DNA from 2 places in the Bacillus sp. SRL337 genome. Region 1 is predicted to be linked to the other one. Evidence: a T-box and tRNA genes for the amino acid it is inferred to sense, from the RefSeq annotation. Region 1 holds a T-box; the other holds one or more tRNA genes.
What was found. A T-box is a leader RNA that pairs with one kind of tRNA and senses whether it is charged. The one in region 1 lies ahead of serS (serine--tRNA ligase), so its partner is inferred to be a tRNA-Ser.
Positions count from the first base shown of each region.

Region 1 (7,370 bases):
GGTTTGATGACTTCCAATCCACCCATGTATGGTCTGAGCACCTCAGGGATGATGATGCTCCCATCTTCCTGCTGATAGTTTTCAAGGATGGCAGCTACAGTGCGGCCCAGCGCAAGTCCAGAACCATTCAATGTATGAACATGTTCCGGCTTGGCGCCTGGCTCACGGCGGAAGCGGATATTTGCACGGCGTGCCTGGAATGCTTCGAAGTTACTGCAAGAAGAGATTTCGCGATATGTGCCATAGCTTGGGATCCAAACCTCGATATCGTATTTCTTAGCAGCTGTGAATCCAAGGTCAGCGGTACACATAGACAAAACACGGTATGGAAGGTTCAATAACTGAAGGACCTTTTCCGCATGTCCAGTCAGTTTTTCCAGCTCCTCATAAGATTCTTCAGGGCGCACAAAGCGAACAAGCTCCACTTTATTGAACTGGTGCTGGCGGATCAACCCTCGTGTGTCTCGTCCGGCAGACCCCGCTTCAGAACGGAAGCAGGCACTGAATGCGGTATAAGCAATCGGAAGTTCATCGTTCGCCAGGATTTCATCGCGATGATAGTTCGTCACCGGCACTTCTGCGGTCGGAATAAGGAAGTAATCTTCACTTTCGATCAGGAAGGCATCTTCTTCAAATTTAGGCAGCTGGCCGGTCCCTGTCATGCTTTCGCGGTTGACCATATATGGCGGCAGCATTTCTTCATAACCGTGCTCATCCATGTGAAGGTCCATCATGAAGTTGATTAACGCACGTTCAAGTCTTGCACCTAAGCCTTTGTAAAAGACGAAACGGCTTCCTGTCACTTTACTTGCTCTTTCAAAGTCAAGAATCCCAAGTTCTGTTGCCAAGTCCCAGTGAGGCTTAGCCTCAAATCCGAATGAACGGACTTCTCCCCATTTGCGGTCTTCCACGTTATCATCTTCTGTAGCCCCTACCGGCACGCTTTCATGAGGAATATTTGGGATAGAAAGCATCAAGCGGTCAAGATTTCCTTCAACCTCTTTCAATTCTTCATCCAGCTTTTTGATCATGACACCGACTTCACGCATTTCAACGATGAGGTCATCTGCATTTTCTTTGTTTTTTTTCATTTGGGCGATGTTCTGTGATACCTCATTACGCTTGCTCTTCAAGTTCTCCGTTTCAACAAGCAGTCCCCTTCTTTTAACATCCAGTTCTTCAAACTTCTCAAAGTCGCTTAAGTCTTCGCCACGGTCCTGGAGACGGTTCTTCACTTCTTCAAAGTTGGCTCTCAAATATTTGATATCAAGCATTGTCATTTCCTCCTTTTAAATCTCTCGGATCGTTACTGGCTATAGAAACACAAAAAAACCCCCATCCCATATAAGGGACGGAGGTTCCGCGTTGCCACCCTGATTGAAAATAGCACAAGACTACTTTCCTCTTAAGTAATATAACGGTTCTCACCGAAAGCACCTACTTACAGTCCTGAGTTCAGTACTTTACTCAAGGATGGATTCATGGGATACTTCCATCGGTTCACACCAGCCACCGACTCTCTGAAGAAAGCAGTCCGCATTACTATTTCCTCTCAACGATTTCGAGCGATTAAGTTTGTATTATAAGTTACTACAATTGTTTCCACATTGCAATAGGTTTATGCCATTTGTTTGTTCTTTGCTTCTTCAACCATCTTGATGAAGTACCCTGTAAGACGGTTATCGGACGTCAATTCCGGATGGAAAGAACAGCCCAGGAATTGTCCTTCACGGGCAAGGACGATACGGCCGTCATGCTTTGCGAGAATTTCGACATTTTCCCCTGCCTCCACAATATGAGGAGCGCGGATGAATACAGCATTGTATCCTTCCCCTACATGGGCAATATCCAAATCCACTTCAAAGCTCTCACGCTGGCGTCCAAAGGAATTCCTCTCCACTGTAACATCCATTACACCAAGATGGGGTTCCCCATATCCAACGATTTGTTTAGCTAAAAGAATCAGACCGGCACACGTGCCGAATACAGGTTTCCCCTGTGCAATAAATTCCTTCATCGGTTCCATGAAACCATAAAGATCAATCAAACGGCGCATGGTTGTGCTTTCACCGCCAGGGAAGATCAGTCCGTCTATTCCTTCAAGCTGAGTCGCTTTCTTTACAACTACTGCTTCAGCACCATTCGCCTGAATGGCACGGACATGTTCTCTGACAGCCCCCTGAAGGCCTAATACTCCGATGGTAACCATTCTTACCAGCCGCGTTCTTGCATGCGGGTTTCAGGAGTAAGAGAAGAGATCTCAATTCCTTTCATCGCGATGCCGAGGTTTTTAGAAAGCTTTGCAATGAGTTCGTAGTCTTCATAATGTGTAGTCGCTTCAACAATGGCTCTAGCGAAACGTTCCGGATTATCTGATTTGAAGATTCCTGATCCAACGAATACTCCGTCCGCGCCAAGCTGCATCATAAGAGCCGCATCAGCAGGTGTCGCTACACCGCCGGCAGCAAAGTTAACAACCGGTAAACGGCCGTTTTCTTTGATTTCTAAAAGAAGTTCATACGGAGCACCAAGCAGTTTCGCTTCTGTCATGATTTCATCCGTGTTCATGTTCACAAGTTTGCGTACTTGAGCACTTACCTGTCTCATGTGGCGGACAGCTTCAACGATGTTGCCTGTACCAGGCTCACCTTTTGTACGAAGCATGGAAGCTCCTTCACCGATACGGCGTGCTGCTTCCCCTAAATCACGGCAGCCGCAAACGAATGGCACTGTATAATCTCTTTTGTTCAGGTGATATTCTTCATCTGCAGGAGTCAATACTTCACTCTCATCAATATAGTCCACACCCATTGCTTCTAAAATACGAGCTTCTACGATATGGCCGATACGAGCTTTTGCCATAACAGGGATTGAAACAGCTCCCATTACCTCTTCCACAATACGAGGGTCTGCCATTCTTGCTACACCGCCGGCAGCACGGATGTCTGCTGGAACACGCTCAAGTGCCATAACTGCAACAGCACCTGCTGCTTCCGCGATCTTCGCTTGCTCAGCATTTACAACGTCCATGATGACGCCGCCTTTTTGCATTTCAGCCATTCCACGTTTTACTACGTCTGTACCCGTCTTCATTTCTATATGTCCCCCTTCATATTCCTATCTATATTTTCAACCAAAAAACAGTATTATTGTAAGGAAAAATCAACTAACTCAACCAGGAATATATTTTTCCCCCATGCTAAATAAACAACAAAAACCACCTTATGTCAAGACAAGTGGTGGTTTTTGAATACAAACGTGTGAAATTATTCTTTCTAATTATTAGAACCAGCCTTTTACGGTTGACGTAACACTGCCCCAGATATCTGCAAAGAATCCGCCGACAGCTCTCATGGATAATACGAACCAGTTCGCTTTCTCCACCGCATCTGCTGCTACAACAGATACTTGCCCATTTGCAGAAGCCTTATCTGTGATGTAGCCAAGTTCGTCGCCACCTTCAATTGTCAGGTAGCCGACTTTTTCATCCGCTTTGATAGGGGCTGTAAGCTGTTGATCTTCATTTAATTTTTTCTTATCCAAAACCAGTTTTGGTTTGAATTCTTTTTCGCCATTTTTTACGACCATTTTCAGTGCTTCACTCGTATGGATCGCTACTTCTTTTTCTTTCCCTTTGTTAACCGGAAGGACTTTCGTGCCTTTCACCTTATAGTTCGCAGGGAAAATTTCTTCTGTTGTAAAATTGCTGAACGCGTAGTTCATCATATTGGCAGTCTGGGCAAAGCGGGCATGATATGGATTTTCTCCTTCATTCGGATGAGCATCCATAACAACCGTTATAAATCGGGTACCGTCTCTTTCAGCCGTCCCTGTAAAACAGTAACCTGCTAAATCAGTCGTCCCTGTTTTCAAACCATCCATGCCTTCATATTCATAAACCAATCCTGGAAGCATCCAGTTCCAGTTTTCCATTTGCACTTCATCGTCAGTGCCTTCATCAAATTTCATCTTTGGAACACTTGATGTTTCCAGTACTTCTGGGTGCTCATTCAGCAAATGGTAAGCCAATTTTGCTGTATCTTTGGCAGACATCACATTTTCTTCCTCGGCACCAGTGCCTTCAGGGCGCAAGTCTCCAAGATCAGCATTATTCAAACCAGTTGCATTCACAAATTTATAAGATTCCAGGCCGAGTTCTCCAGCCTTATCATTCATCATTTTAATAAAGTTCGATTCAGAACCTGCAACGATATTGGCTATTGCCATTGTTGCAGCATTCGCAGAGTAAATGGCCATTGCCTGATATAATTCTTTTACTGTATATTGAGCTTCAGCTCTCAGTGGAACATTACTAAGTCCAGTTTTATGAGATAGATTTGAAAGCGGTACAGGAATGGTATACTCCTGTTCCCAATCGACTTTTCCTTCTTTGACTGCTTCCAACAGCAAGTACTCTGTCATCATTTTTGTCATGCTTGCAATTCCCAGGGCCGTTTCAGAATTTTTCTCGTAGATGATTTTGCCTGTATCGGCTTCCACGATAATTGCTGCTTCCGCATTAACATTCAGCGCATCTTCAGCATTTGCAGAAATTGCCGGCTGGAAAACTCCTGCTGCTAATACTATGACCAAAAAAGAGACGACCGATTTTTGAAACCATTTTTTCACTTTGTAGCCCTCCATCAATTTATGTAAACACTTTTGTTATTTTATCATATTAGCCCTATTTATAATAGATAGAGTATTTTCCTAGTTTAGGTAATAAAAAAAGGACTACAGTGAAGAAAGTCCTGACTATAAAGCGGAGAGGCCCCACTCAGCGGCGTACGGACTGGAAGGCTTCCGCATGATATAGGAAACACAACGAACACCGTGAGTTGATGTTGACTAATCGCAAGGAGGAAGACTGAAGTCCGATAGCCGTTGGGGCCTTGGAGCTGGATTGGTTAAAAAGCGGAAGCGCCTTGTTCAGCCCCGACAGGCATAAGACGAGCCGGCGGGAAGGCTGCCCTTTGCCTTCTTGACGGATTGGCTTATGACACCGAGGGGCTAGGTGCTAGATTAAATATAAAACGGAAGCGGGCTGTTCAGTATATTATACTGATCATCCGCTTCCGTGAAATAGTCTATTTTTTATAATGAGTAATTCGGTGCTTCCTTTGTGATTTGAACATCATGCGGATGGCTCTCACGAAGGCCGGCACCTGTCATTCTGATGAACTGAGCTTCTTCTCTTAAGGCTTGAAGGTCCTTCGCTCCGCAATAGCCCATTCCTGAACGCAGTCCTCCGATTAACTGATAGAGTGTATCAGCAAGAGGTCCCTTATATGGAAGTCTGCCTTCAATTCCTTCAGGAACGAATTTTTTATTTTCTTCCTGGAAGTAACGGTCTTTAGAGCCTTTTTCCATTGAACTAACAGAACCCATACCTCGGTAGACTTTAAAGCGGCGTCCTTGGAAGATCTCAGTTTCCCCCGGACTTTCGGTGGTTCCGGCCAAAAGGCTGCCCAGCATAACTGCATGTCCTCCTGAAGCCAATGCCTTTGCGATATCTCCAGAATATTTGATTCCCCCATCAGCAATGATTGCTTTTCCATGCTTTCTTGCTTCTGTCGCACAATCATAAATAGCCGTAATTTGCGGAACACCGACACCTGCCACTACACGTGTCGTACAGATAGAGCCAGGTCCGATTCCAACTTTAACAACATCAGCACCAGCTTCAAATAATGCGCGTGTAGCTTCTGCCGTAGCAACATTTCCCGCAATGATATTCAACTCTGGGTATTGTTCCCGAATCTCCTGTACCACTCTTAGCACCCCTGCTGAATGCCCATGAGCTGTATCAATGACGATGGCATCTACTTGTGACTTCACAAGGTGTTCAACCCTTTTCATTGTATCTCCGGAAACACCGACTGCAGCTCCTGCAAGCAAACGGCCAAATTTATCTTTGGCAGAATTGGGGAATTCAATCACCTTTTCAATATCCTTAATAGTGATAAGACCTTTCAAGACACCATTTTCATCAATTAATGGCAGCTTTTCAATCTTATACTGCTGAAGGATTTTTTCTGCTTCGTCAAGTGTAGTACCTACAGGTGCTGTTACCAAATTCTCTTTTGTCATGACATCTGAGATTTGGATCGAGTAATCCTGGATGAAGCGCAAGTCCCTGTTGGTTAGGATTCCAACAAGCTTTTGTTCTTCAAAATTATTCACGATTGGAACACCTGAAATACGGTACTTGCCCATCAGATGTTCAGCATCAAATACCTGATGCTCTGGAGATAAGAAAAATGGATCGGAAATGACTCCGCTTTCTGAACGTTTTACTTTATCCACTTGTTCAGCTTGCTGCTCAATACTCATGTTCTTATGAATGATACCTAACCCGCCCTGCCTTGCCATGGCAATTGCCATTTCGGCTTCAGTGACTGTGTCCATACCCGCACTGATTACAGGAACATTCAAATTCAGAGTATTCGTCAAACTAACTTTTATGCTTACATCCTTAGGCAAAACTTCTGATTTCGCAGGAAGCAGCAATACATCATCGAACGTTAAACCCTCTTTAGCAAATTTCGTTTCCCACATCTTTCTTGTCCCCCTTTTCCAAAAATATTATTAGTAGGTTATCAATTGGATAAAATACTGTCAAGGTGATATCTATTAGTTAGATTATTCGGATAACTTGGAGGTTATAAAATGATGTCCACCTCTTCTGTCTGGGAATCATTAAGCTGTTTTCATTCTGCCGAAACGGCCCAAAATTATTTAAGAAAATGCTACCAAAAAACAGATCTTAAAGAAGCCGATGTACAAAGCTATAACAACTGCTACCCATTCATCTATTATTTAGAACAAGGTGAACTGTATTTCAAACAGGCTCTGCTAACACCACTATCCATTCAGCCCATCCTGTTGTTTTATGGATATATACATTTAATCAAAGCCTGCGTTCTAACCATTGATCCCTTTTACCCGCAGAATACATCTGTACTCGCTCATGGGGTGACAAGCCGAAAGCGGAAAAAACAGCAATACAGTTTCCTGAAAGATGAAATTAAGATCCAAAAAAATGGACTTCTTTCCCACTTTGCCCAAGAAATGTTTCACGTGAAACATCTGGAAGCAGAAAAGTTTCAAATGGGGGACCTCTTGTCTCAGATACCCGAAATGGATGATACTTTCCAATTGGTACTCTCAAAACGAACACAATTTCCCATTTATCAACAAGACCGGTTCCTGTCTGTCCCAAATGAAATTCTGGACCATTACCATATGTCGAAAGAACGCTTGGCACAATTTTTAAAAGAAAAGACGGCAAATAAAATTGATATACAAGATGGACGCCTGCACCTACTAGCACCTGATCCAATTGAACTGCCACCGATACGCCTGAATAC
Region 1 is NZ_OZ481793.1:17,877-25,246, reverse strand. It holds gene serS (serine--tRNA ligase) at 1-1,274, opposite strand, end outside; T-box leader at 1,345-1,565, opposite strand; gene pdxT (pyridoxal 5'-phosphate synthase glutaminase subunit PdxT) at 1,619-2,209, opposite strand; gene pdxS (pyridoxal 5'-phosphate synthase lyase subunit PdxS) at 2,212-3,093, opposite strand; gene AC4E8A_RS00085 (D-alanyl-D-alanine carboxypeptidase family protein) at 3,283-4,644, opposite strand; gene guaB (IMP dehydrogenase) at 5,095-6,558, opposite strand; gene AC4E8A_RS00075 (YaaC family protein) at 6,670-7,370, shown strand, end outside.

Region 2 (7,370 bases), 1.1 Mb from region 1:
TCTGAATAGGGCGAATGAGTATGTGGTCGTAGACCCGAAACCAGGTGATCTACCCATGTCCAGGGTGAAGTTCAGGTAACACTGAATGGAGGCCCGAACCCACGCACGTTGAAAAGTGCGGGGATGAGGTGTGGGTAGCGGAGAAATTCCAATCGAACTTGGAGATAGCTGGTTCTCTCCGAAATAGCTTTAGGGCTAGCCTCATGTAGTAAGAGTCTTGGAGGTAGAGCACTGTTTGGACTAGGGGCCCTCATCGGGTTACCGAATTCAGACAAACTCCGAATGCCAAAGACTTATCCATGGGAGTCAGACTGCGAGTGATAAGATCCGTAGTCGAAAGGGAAACAGCCCAGACCACCAGCTAAGGTCCCAAAGTATACGTTAAGTGGAAAAGGATGTGGAGTTGCTTAGACAACCAGGATGTTGGCTTAGAAGCAGCCACCATTTAAAGAGTGCGTAATAGCTCACTGGTCGAGTGACTCTGCGCCGAAAATGTACCGGGGCTAAACGTATCACCGAAGCTGTGGATTGACACCATTTGGTGTCAGTGGTAGGAGAGCGTTCTAAGGGCTGAGAAGCTGGACCGTAAGGACTGGTGGAGCGCTTAGAAGTGAGAATGCCGGTATGAGTAGCGAAAGACAGGTGAGAATCCTGTCCACCGAATGCCTAAGGTTTCCTGAGGAAGGCTCGTCCGCTCAGGGTTAGTCGGGACCTAAGCCGAGGCCGAAAGGCGTAGGCGATGGATAACAGGTTGATATTCCTGTACCACCTCTTTTCCGTTTGAGTGATGGGGGGACGCAGGAGGATAGGGTAAGCGCGCTGTTGGATATGCGCGTCTAAGCAGTTAGGCTGGTGATGAGGCAAATCCCGTCACCATAAAGGCTGAGCTGTGACAGCGAGGGAAATATAGTACCGAAGTTCCTGATTCCACACTGCCAAGAAAAGCCTCTAGCGAGGAAAAAGGTGCCCGTACCGCAAACCGACACAGGTAGGCGAGGAGAGAATCCTAAGGTGAGCGAGAGAACTCTCGTTAAGGAACTCGGCAAAATGACCCCGTAACTTCGGGAGAAGGGGTGCTCTGGTAGGGTGCAAGCCCGAGAGAGCCGCAGTGAATAGGCCCAGGCGACTGTTTAGCAAAAACACAGGTCTCTGCGAAGCCGTAAGGCGAAGTATAGGGGCTGACGCCTGCCCGGTGCTGGAAGGTTAAGGGGAGTGCTTAGCGCAAGCGAAGGTGCGAACCGAAGCCCCAGTAAACGGCGGCCGTAACTATAACGGTCCTAAGGTAGCGAAATTCCTTGTCGGGTAAGTTCCGACCCGCACGAAAGGCGCAACGATCTGGGCACTGTCTCAACGAGAGACTCGGTGAAATTATAGTACCTGTGAAGATGCAGGTTACCCGCGACAGGACGGAAAGACCCCGTGGAGCTTTACTGTAGCCTGATATTGAATTTTGGCACAGCTTGTACAGGATAGGTAGGAGCCTTGGAAACCGGAGCGCCAGCTTCGGTGGAGGCGCTGGTGGGATACTACCCTGGCTGTGTTGAACTTCTAACCCGCGCCCCTGATCGGGGTGGGAGACAGTGTCAGGTGGGCAGTTTGACTGGGGCGGTCGCCTCCTAAAGAGTAACGGAGGCGCCCAAAGGTTCCCTCAGAATGGTTGGAAATCATTCGCAGAGTGTAAAGGCACAAGGGAGCTTGACTGCGAGACCTACAAGTCGAGCAGGGACGAAAGTCGGGCTTAGTGATCCGGTGGTTCCGCATGGAAGGGCCATCGCTCAACGGATAAAAGCTACCCCGGGGATAACAGGCTTATCTCCCCCAAGAGTCCACATCGACGGGGAGGTTTGGCACCTCGATGTCGGCTCATCGCATCCTGGGGCTGTAGTCGGTCCCAAGGGTTGGGCTGTTCGCCCATTAAAGCGGTACGCGAGCTGGGTTCAGAACGTCGTGAGACAGTTCGGTCCCTATCCGTCGTGGGCGCAGGAAATTTGAGAGGAGCTGTCCTTAGTACGAGAGGACCGGGATGGACGCACCGCTGGTGTACCAGTTGTCTTGCCAAAGGCATCGCTGGGTAGCTATGTGCGGAAGGGATAAGTGCTGAAAGCATCTAAGCATGAAGCCCCCCTCGAGATGAGATTTCCCATCACTTTATGTGAGTAAGATCCCTGAAAGATGATCAGGTAGATAGGTCTGAGGTGGAAGCGTGGCGACACGTGCAGCTGACAGATACTAATCGATCGAGGACTTAACCACGTTAAAAAGCGCAGGCGGCTTTTAATAGCCGCCGGAGCTGGATTGCAAAATAGCGAAATTCGGAATCCTTTCTGATTCTTCATGACCTTTATCTAGTTTTGAGTGAATAATTTTAAAAGATTTTTTAAAAAAAGACTTGAAAAAATTATATAACTCGATATAATAGAACTTGTCCTTAAAAAAGACATTGTCTGGTGACAAAGGCGAAGAGGTCACACCCGTTCCCATGCCGAACACGGAAGTTAAGCTCTTCAGCGCCGATGGTAGTTGGGGGATTTCCCCCTGTGAGAGTAGGACGTCGCCAGGCTGAATTATTCCGCAGTAGCTCAGTGGTAGAGCTATCGGCTGTTAACCGATCGGTCGCAGGTTCGAGTCCTGCCTGCGGAGCCAAAAAATGGAGAGCTGTCCGAGTGGCCGAAGGAGCACGATTGGAAATCGTGTAGGCGGGTAACCCTGTCTCAAGGGTTCAAATCCCTTGCTCTCCGCCATTATACATACGGCCCGTTGGTCAAGCGGTTAAGACACCGCCCTTTCACGGCGGTAACACGGGTTCGAATCCCGTACGGGTCACCAACTCACAAAACAAAATATGGAGGATTAGCTCAGCTGGGAGAGCATCTGCCTTACAAGCAGAGGGTCGGCGGTTCGATCCCGTCATCCTCCACCATTCAATCATTATTATAAATCGTCGCGGGGTGGAGCAGTTCGGTAGCTCGTCGGGCTCATAACCCGAAGGTCGCAGGTTCAAATCCTGCCCCCGCAATACCATTCTTGACAAATAGGTTTGCTCCTTATGTTAAGGATAGATATTTTGCCTAACGGCAAAAATCTTTGGTCCGGTAGTTCAGTTGGTTAGAATGCCTGCCTGTCACGCAGGAGGTCGCGGGTTCGAGTCCCGTCCGGACCGCCATTTTTAAAAAGATCTTAGTCCAAACTAAGAGGGGTTCGATAAACGAAAAGGTCAAGGAAGTGACTGAGCGAATACCGGAGCGCACTGGAGGTGCGTGAGGATATGAGCGATGGAACTGACGAAGAGATTTAAAGTTTAGCGGAAGCCGAAACTATTACGGCTCAGTAGCTCAGTTGGTAGAGCAATGGACTGAAAATCCATGTGTCGGCGGTTCGATTCCGTCCTGAGCCACCATTTTCTAAAAATGCCGGTGTAGCTCAACTGGTAGAGCAACTGACTTGTAATCAGTAGGTTGGGGGTTCAAGTCCTCTTGCCGGCACCATCGGGAATATATGGAGGGGTAGCGAAGTGGCTAAACGCGGCGGACTGTAAATCCGCTCCTTCGGGTTCGGCAGTTCGAATCTGCCCCCCTCCACCACTTTTATAAAGTAAATAATTTCATAGGGGTATAGTTTAAAGGTAGAACAGAGGTCTCCAAAACCTCCAGTGTGGGTTCGATTCCTACTACCCCTGCCAATTTAGCTTATGGCGATTGTGGCGAAGTGGTTAACGCATCGGATTGTGGTTCCGACATTCGTGGGTTCGATTCCCATCAGTCGCCCCATAAGTTTTCACTAATTTGTTCTTAATTGCATATAATTATATCAGTGGGCTATAGCCAAGCGGTAAGGCATCGCACTTTGACTGCGACATGCGTTGGTTCGAATCCAGCTAGCCCAGCCAATAAGCGGAAGTAGTTCAGTGGTAGAACACCACCTTGCCAAGGTGGGGGTCGCGGGTTCGAATCCCGTCTTCCGCTCCAATGGCGGCATAGCCAAGTGGTAAGGCAGAGGTCTGCAAAACCTCTATCACCGGTTCAAATCCGGTTGCCGCCTCCAAACACTTGCCGGTGTGGCGGAATTGGCAGACGCGCACGACTCAAAATCGTGTTCCTTCTGGAGTGCCGGTTCGACCCCGGCCACCGGTACCATATGTATATTGCGGGTGTAGTTTAGTGGTAAAACCTCAGCCTTCCAAGCTGATGATGAGGGTTCGATTCCCTTCACCCGCTCCATACATACAAACTCAAACCTTTCTCATTGTGAGAAAGGTTTTTTTGCTGTTCCTTTTGATATAGACCATAAATTTAAATGGAATTACACTATCATACCAAGTTCTCTGTGAATAGCTTCCTGCAGCAATTATCCAGCCAACTCCCTCTGATCTGCCCCTGTCTTTTATGGAAGGAATCCGTTCAACCGATCCCTTGTTTTCGACAAAAACCAACATGATTCGGGGAGTGACTGTCACCAATTTAAGAGACCAACTCCCAACTAATCACAATAGTGCTCCTTCCTTGTCAATATTGTATACCCTTACTAGAAAGCGCTTCCATTATACTTTAGGAAAGAAATTCATTTAAAGGCGGTGATGCTAGTGAAGACAAAGATCGAAACAGAACCTGTGAGCCCAAAGAGGCAGCTTAACAGAGCAGCGAAGAAAAAGGTAAAGTACAAGAGCATTCTTATCTATGCAGCGTTTGTAGGGCCTGCTCTGCTTTTTTTTCTGGTGATTCAGATCATTCCATTCTTAATGGGGCTTTATTATTCGTTTACATCATGGAATGGAGTCAGTTCTGCTGTTCAATGGGTAGGGTTTGAAAACTACACAAAGATTTTCACAAATGACACAGCTTTCTATGAATCATTCAAATTTACAACTAAGTTTATGCTGGCAGCTGTTGTGATCAGTAACCTGATCGGGTTCAGCTTTGCCCTTCTTCTGACTGCAGCATTGAAAACAAGAAATATATTAAGGACAGTATTTTTCATCCCGAATGTGATCGGAGGGCTGCTGCTCGGTTTTATCTGGCAGTTCATCTTCGTCAAAGGGTTCGCCTCGGTAGGAAATATGACAGGTCTCGGATTCTTCAAGATGCCATGGCTTGGGGATGAGACGACAGCGTTTTGGGGGATTGTCATTGTCTTCGCCTGGCAGATCAGCGGTTATATGATGGTAATTTATGTAGCAGCACTTCAAGGAGTGGATACATCCTTATTGGAGGCAGCGAAAATAGACGGGGCTTCAAGCTGGGCTGTACTGACAAAAATTATTATCCCGTTGATTCTGCCTGCATTTACAATATGTTTCTTCCTGACAATTTCTATGGCATTCAAGATTTTTGACTTGAATATCTCCCTGACTGGAGGTGGGCCATTCAATTCCACTCAATCAGTTGCCATTAACATTTATCAGGAGGCATTCCAAAATAACCGTTATGGCTTGGGTACAGCGAAATCCATCCTGTTCTTTGTGGTAGTAGCTGTCTTTACGACTGCTCAAGTGATGCTGACGAAGAAGAAGGAGGTTGAGGCGTAATGGGCAGCCGCTATACGAAAAGGACATTTGTTCTGGAAATCATTGGAGTTACAATCGGGCTCATCTTTCTTATCCCTTTTTACTTTGTACTGGTCAATTCTGTTAAGCCTTTTGCTGCAATATTGATAGATGCTGCTGCATGGCCGGAAGAGTTCCTTTTCTCCAATTATATAAAGGTATGGGAAGTCATCAATTTTCCCAAAGCCTTCTGGAACTCACTGATCATAACGTTATTCAGCAATATAGGTTTGGTCATTATCAGCTCCATGGCCGCGTGGAAAATGGTAAGGACGCCAGGCAAGTTCAGCAAGCTTTTATTTATCCTGTTTGTCTCCGCGATGGTGATCCCCTTCCAGACAGTGATGATTCCGCTCATGAAGCTGGGAGGCGCTCTACTTCTGACCAACAGCCTTCATGGCCTTATCATCATGTATTTCGGCTTTGGCGTTCCACTATCATTGTTCCTTTACCACGGGTTTGTAAAAACAGTTCCGGTGGAAATCGAGGAATCTGCGATGATTGATGGCTGCAGCCCATTCGGGGTATTTTGGCGGATCGTTTTTCCGCTCCTAAAACCGATTACCGTTACGGTCATCATCCTGAACACACTGTGGATCTGGAATGACTATCTGCTGCCTCTGTTGGTATTGCAAGATGCTGAATTGAGGACGATTCCTTTGGCAGCAAGCTCATTCTTTGCCCAATATACAAAACAATGGGATATGGGACTTGCGGCACTGGTACTGGGTATTACGCCAATCATCATCTTCTTCCTATTTCTACAAAAACATATTATTAAGGGAATTGCGGCAGGATCCATTAAGTAGATATAAAGGTCCTGGTAAACTCCGGGAATTTATATAAAATAATACTAAGTACCAGGGAGGTCAAACCATTTATGAAACGTTTTCTGCTTTTATGTATGTCTTTCGCATTTGTATTCGGTATTGCTGCCGGATGCTCTTCTTCTGAAAACAGTTCAGGTAATTCAGATGGGGATACCACTTCAGGAGATGATGTCGTTACCCTGAATTTCTTTCAGTTCAAAGTGGAAATTGCCGATCAGCTTGCTGAAATGATCAAAGAATTTGAAGCTGAGCATCCAGACATCAAAGTTAAACTTGAAACTGTCGGGGGCGGTGCTGATTACGGTGCAGCGCTGAAGGCAAAGTTTGCTTCTGGTGAAGAGCCGGATATCTTCAATAACGGCGGATTTAAAGAGTTGGAACTGTGGAAAGAAAAATTGGCAGATCTATCAGGAGAGCCTTGGGTTGATCACGTTCTTCCTATAGGTAAAGTTCCTATGACTGATGAAGACGGCAAGCTTTATGGAATGCCTGTAAATCTCGAAGGATATGGATTTGTCTACAATAAAGATTTATTTGAGAAAGCAGGTGTTTCAGAACCGCCTGCAACAATCGATGAATTGAAAGCCGCTTCTGAAAAATTAAAAACAGCCGGTATCACTCCATTCTCTGCGGGTTACGGTGAGTGGTGGGTAATCGGACAGCATTTGCTGAACATTCCATTTGCCCAGCAGGAGGACCCTGTAGCATTCATTGAGGGTCTTTATGATGGATCTGAAAAAATCACCGGCAATGAGAAATTCAAGGAATTTAAAGAGGTCCTTGATACGGAGTTGAAGTATGCAAACGATAATCCATTGACTACAGACTACAATACACAAGTGACACTTTTTGCATCCGGGGAGACCGCTATGCTTCAGCAGGGGAATTGGACTGAAAATATGATTACTGAGATTAATCCTGACATCAACATGGGCTTCCTTCCTATCCCCATCAGCAATGATGAAAGCAATGCAGACCGACTGCCTGTAGGGGTGCCGAAT
Region 2 is NZ_OZ481793.1:1,114,784-1,122,153, forward strand. It holds rRNA gene AC4E8A_RS05450 (23S ribosomal RNA) at 1-2,253, shown strand, start outside; rRNA gene rrf (5S ribosomal RNA) at 2,444-2,560, shown strand; tRNA gene AC4E8A_RS05460 (tRNA-Asn) at 2,569-2,643, shown strand; tRNA gene AC4E8A_RS05465 (tRNA-Ser) at 2,650-2,741, shown strand; tRNA gene AC4E8A_RS05470 (tRNA-Glu) at 2,752-2,826, shown strand; tRNA gene AC4E8A_RS05475 (tRNA-Val) at 2,845-2,920, shown strand; tRNA gene AC4E8A_RS05480 (tRNA-Met) at 2,943-3,016, shown strand; tRNA gene AC4E8A_RS05485 (tRNA-Asp) at 3,087-3,163, shown strand; tRNA gene AC4E8A_RS05490 (tRNA-Phe) at 3,322-3,397, shown strand; tRNA gene AC4E8A_RS05495 (tRNA-Thr) at 3,410-3,485, shown strand; tRNA gene AC4E8A_RS05500 (tRNA-Tyr) at 3,498-3,581, shown strand; tRNA gene AC4E8A_RS05505 (tRNA-Trp) at 3,606-3,679, shown strand; tRNA gene AC4E8A_RS05510 (tRNA-His) at 3,692-3,767, shown strand; tRNA gene AC4E8A_RS05515 (tRNA-Gln) at 3,812-3,886, shown strand; tRNA gene AC4E8A_RS05520 (tRNA-Gly) at 3,891-3,965, shown strand; tRNA gene AC4E8A_RS05525 (tRNA-Cys) at 3,968-4,041, shown strand; tRNA gene AC4E8A_RS05530 (tRNA-Leu) at 4,049-4,133, shown strand; tRNA gene AC4E8A_RS05535 (tRNA-Gly) at 4,144-4,217, shown strand; gene AC4E8A_RS05540 (carbohydrate ABC transporter permease) at 4,574-5,521, shown strand; gene AC4E8A_RS05545 (carbohydrate ABC transporter permease) at 5,521-6,348, shown strand; gene AC4E8A_RS05550 (ABC transporter substrate-binding protein) at 6,420-7,370, shown strand, end outside.
Region 2: it encodes a tRNA-Ser, which carries the amino acid that the T-box ahead of serS (serine--tRNA ligase) is inferred to sense. The anticodon was not compared.